DNA from 2 places in the Pseudarthrobacter sp. As-47 genome. Region 2 is predicted to be linked to the other one. Evidence: riboswitches for the same ligand, from Rfam matches in the RefSeq annotation. Region 2 holds a riboswitch; the other holds the start of a gene.

Region 1 (2,194 bases), 1.7 Mb from region 2:
GCAGCGGCGACGATTCCGGCAGCCTTGCCCGGCACCGAAACGGTGACGGTGTCGAAGAAGCTGGTATGCAGCACATCGAGGCCTGCGGCCTTGAGGGACGCAGCCAGGCTCCTGGCGTGGGTATGGGCGGACAGTGCAATCGCCTTCAGGCCCTCCGGGCCGTGGTAGACGGCGTACATCGAGGCCACGATGGCGAGCAGCGCCTGGGCGGTGCAGATGTTGGACGTGGCCTTCTCGCGGCGGATGTGCTGCTCGCGGGTCTGCAGGGCAAGGCGGTAGGCCGGGACGCCGGCGTTGTCCTTGGAAACGCCCACCAGGCGGCCGGGCATCGAGCGCTCAAGGCCCTTTTGCACAGCCATGTAGGCCGCGTGCGGGCCGCCGTAGAACAGCGGGACGCCGAAGCGCTGGGCGGAGCCCACGGCGATGTCCGCACCCTGCTCGCCCGGAGGGGTGATGAGGGTGAGGGCCAGGAGGTCGGCGGCAACCGTGACCAGCGCACCGCGCTCCTTGGCCCCGGCGATCACCGCGGAGTGGTCCCAGACCCGGCCGGAAGCACCGGGCTGCTGCAGGACAATCCCGTTGATGGCACCGTCCGGCAGTCCCTGGGAAAGGTCCGCCACTTCAACCTCGAAGCCGAGCGCTTCGGCGCGGCCCTTCACAATGGCAATGGTCTGCGGCAGGCAGTCGGCGTCCAGCACAGTCTTACCGTCGCGGGCAGCGGCATTCTGTCCGGTGGACTTATTCGCCCGGCGCATCATCAGCACGGCCTCGGCCACGGCGGTGGCTTCGTCCAGCAGGGAGGCGTTGGCGATGGGCAGGCCCACCAGGTCCTGCACCATGGTCTGGAAGTTGAGCAGCGCCTCGAGCCGGCCCTGGGAAATCTCGGGCTGGTACGGGGTGTAGGCGGTGTACCAGGCCGGTCCTTCGAGGATGTTGCGGCGGATCACCGGCGGCGTCACGGTGTCGTAGTAGCCCTGGCCGATCATCTGCACGGCGGTCTTGTTCCTGGCGGCCAGCCTGCGGAGCTCCGCGAGGGCCTCCACCTCGCTCAGCGCGCCTGCCAGTTCCAGCGGGGAATCCTGCCGGATGTCCTTGGGGACGGCGGTATCCACCAGCGCGTCCACGGTGTCGTAACCCACTGCCTTGAGCATGGTGTCGACGTCGGACTGGCGCCTTGCGCCGATGTGCCGGTCAACGAAGGCTGCGGCAGAAACGGGTTCGGCAGAAGCAGGTGTGGTGGCGGCCGGGGCGGCGGAGGCCGGAGATACAGTCACGAGGAACTCCATAAATAGGGCGGCGCAGAGTACGCCACATCGATTCGTGTCCCTCCCCGCTCTGTATTGGACCTGAGAGTTTCCGCGTGGCCGGCCTGGGCCGGTCCCGCTTGCACCGTCGGTGAGCACAGCTGCCTGGATTTCCGGGACCGGATCTCAAAGCCGACAGCCTGCTGCTTTCCAGAGTTGCCTCGCCGCGGCGGTACATGGGCCTGTGAGATTCCTGGGGAGGTATTGCTCCTACGGCGCCTGCGTGTACCTTCTGGCAGAACTCTCCCGCCGCAGATCAAAGGCTATTGATTTGTAGTGTTTGTGGTTGCCGGTGACGGCCCACACATGGAGCAATTCTCCTACGCTGCGGGCCCGCGGGCAAATGCCGGTCAGCCCCTCAGCCGCTCCACTGCCGCCAGGAGCTCCTCCACGTCCTCCCGCCTGTTCCCGGGGTTGCCGGAGGGCCCGCTCTCCCACATGGCATTGAAGTACAGCCCATCCCCCATGTACAGCACCGCCTTGGCCATTGCCGTGCCCACGTCCTTCCCGATGAGGTCCAGCCAGTGCTGCTGGATGGCGGCGAAGCGGCGCCGTGCCTCCTCGTGCGCCACTTCCGCCAGGCGAGTGGCAGCAACGAAGGAGCGGTCCATGGGGGTGTCGGACCAGAGGGATGACCGGATGAAGTACGCGGCGGCGCCCTCCTTTGCGTCTGCCATCGCAGCGAGATCCTCCCCCGCCAGCTGGTCCAGCCGCTCGAGGGTGGCCGTGATCAGTGCTTCCTTGTTGGGGAAGTGGTAGAGCAGGCCTCCCTTGGAGACACCGGCCCGCCTGGCGACCGCATCGAGGGTGGCCGCCCGTTCTCCCACGTCGATAAGGAGCTCTTCAAAAGCATCGAGGACTGCATCTCGCGCGACGGGTTTCCTGGCCAT
Region 2 (2,194 bases):
GGCCGGGACGCCGGCGTTGTCCTTGGAAACGCCGACGATGCGGCCGGGGAGGGTGCGTTCCATGCCGTCGCGGACGGCCATGTAGGCCGCGTGCGGTCCCCCAAAGAACAACGGCACGCCGAAGCGCTGGGTGGAGCCGACGGCGATGTCCGCCCCCTGCTCGCCAGGAGGGGTGATGAGGGTGAGGGCCAGGAGGTCGGCGGCGACCGTGACCAGTGCACCGCGTTCCTTGGCTTCCGCGATCACGGCGGACTGGTCCCAGACCCGGCCGGAGACGCCGGGCTGCTGGAGGACCACGCCGTTGATGTCGCCGTCCGGCAGGCCGTTGGTGAGGTCGGCGACCTCCACCTCGAAGCCGAGGGCCTCGGCGCGGCCCAGCACGATGGCGATGGTCTGCGGGAGGAGGTCGGCGTCCAGGACGGTCTTGCCGTCCTTGGCCGTCTTGTTCTTATTCGCCCGGCGCATCAGCAGCACGGCCTCGGCCACAGCGGTGGCTTCGTCGAGGAGGGAGGCGTTGGCCACCGGGAGCGCCGTGAGGTCCTGGACCATGGTCTGGAAGTTGAGCAGCGCCTCGAGCCGGCCCTGGGAAATCTCCGGCTGGTACGGGGTGTAGGCGGTGTACCAGGCGGGGGCTTCGAGGATGTTGCGGCGGATCACCGGCGGCGTCACGGTGTCGTAGTAGCCCTGGCCGATCATCTGCACGGCCATCTTGTTCTTGCCGGCCAGCTTGCGGAGCTCGGCAAGAACCTGGACTTCACTGAGGGCGCTCTCGAGTGTGAGGGGCTTGTCCTGGCGGATCGAGTCCGGGACGGCGCTGTCCACCAGGCCATCAAGGCTGTCGTAACCGACCGCCTTGAGCATGGTGTCGACGTCGGACTGGCGGCGCGCGCCGATATGGCGGTCTGCGAAGGTGGTTGGGGACGAGTGAACCGTCATGAGGGGAACTCCATAATTCAGGTGGCGCCTTAGCACCACGTTGATTCGGGTTCCTCCCCGCTCTGTATTGGACCTGAGAGTTTTGCGTTGCCCTGCTGTTCAGCAGGGCGCCACTTGCACCGTCGGTGAGCCCGGTTGCCCGGACTGCTTTCCAGAGTTGCCTTGCCGCGGCGGTACGTGGGCCTGAGAGATTCCTGGGGAGGATTTGCTCCTACGGCGCCTGCTGAACGTACCGGCAGGACTCTCCCGCCGCAGATCATAAGCATGTGCCACTGGTGGGTGACACGACTCACAGGATACCAAGATGCGCGCCGGGATCCAAACTTCCGGACCCGCAGAGGCGGGATGGCGACGGCGGGACGCGACGTCGTCGGCCGCTTGGGCTTAGGGCTGGCCAGGAGTTGTTGGTGCAGCTTTCCTGCCGGTTCTGTAGCCCGCCCAAAAGGCAAGCAGCAGCAGGCCCACGACGGCGATTGCCAGGCCCGCCTGCGTCCCCGGGCTGAGGAACGCCATCCCGGTGCCGGAGAAAGGCTGGTTGCTCAGCGGCGCGTAGGCGAACCAGCCAATGTAGGTGTTCCGGTTGAGCCAAGCCACCAGGCACCCGGCCAGCAGGACCACGAGCCCTGCGATCGGCAGGACCACTCCAGGTACCCGGGCCGGCTTCCGTGGTTCGCGTTGTTCGGGCGCGCGTTCGTGATCAGGTGTGTTGTTGTCCCCCATGCAGGCGAGTCTAGCCGGGGACATCAACCTGGTGCTGGACGCGATGGACGCCCTGTCCGGCAGCGGCGGGATCGAGGAGTTCTTTATCGCCTCGGCCGATGCCGACTTCACGTCACTGATCCAGCGGTTCAGGGCGGCAGACCGGATGACCACCGTGATCGCTGCCGGCGCCGTGGCCTTCGCCTACCGGGAGATGGCGGACCATGTGGTGGAATCGCACGACTTCGTGGCCATCCTCAACGGCACCACCGTTGATCCCATCCACGCGGTGGCGTCCCCGAAGCAGCCGCAGGCCCCAGCCGCTTCCAAGGCGAAGGCCAAAGCCAGCTCCCCCGCCATCCGCGAGGTACTGGACTTTGTCCGGTCCGCGCCTGGACCGGTGGTTGGCGCGATGGTGGCCCACCGGGCGCTGACGGCCGATCCCTCGCTGAAGACGGACTGGGGCGGCTTCGGGAAGTTCGGGACGTGGGTCTCGCAGATCGGCAAGGACGTGGAATATTCGGCAGCGCAGGGCGGCTGGGTGTGGGACGCGAAGAGG

Evidence for each region. A riboswitch is a leader RNA that binds a small molecule or an ion and turns the genes downstream of it on or off. The one in region 2 is predicted to bind glycine.
Region 1: linked by a shared signal. The riboswitch ahead of gcvP (aminomethyl-transferring glycine dehydrogenase) and the one ahead of gcvP (aminomethyl-transferring glycine dehydrogenase) in region 2 are both predicted to bind glycine.

What each region holds. Positions count from the first base shown of each region.
Region 1 is NZ_CM177088.1:927,545-929,738, reverse strand. Features, by position in the region: gene gcvP (aminomethyl-transferring glycine dehydrogenase) at 1-1,286, opposite strand, end outside; glycine riboswitch at 1,465-1,563, opposite strand; gene AC4BCK_RS04330 (TetR/AcrR family transcriptional regulator) at 1,655-2,194, opposite strand.
Region 2 is NZ_CM177088.1:3,755,004-3,757,197, forward strand. Features, by position in the region: gene gcvP (aminomethyl-transferring glycine dehydrogenase) at 1-936, opposite strand, end outside; glycine riboswitch at 989-1,096, opposite strand; glycine riboswitch at 1,098-1,195, opposite strand; gene AC4BCK_RS17480 (hypothetical protein) at 1,321-1,656, opposite strand; gene AC4BCK_RS17485 (NYN domain-containing protein) at 1,655-2,194, shown strand, end outside.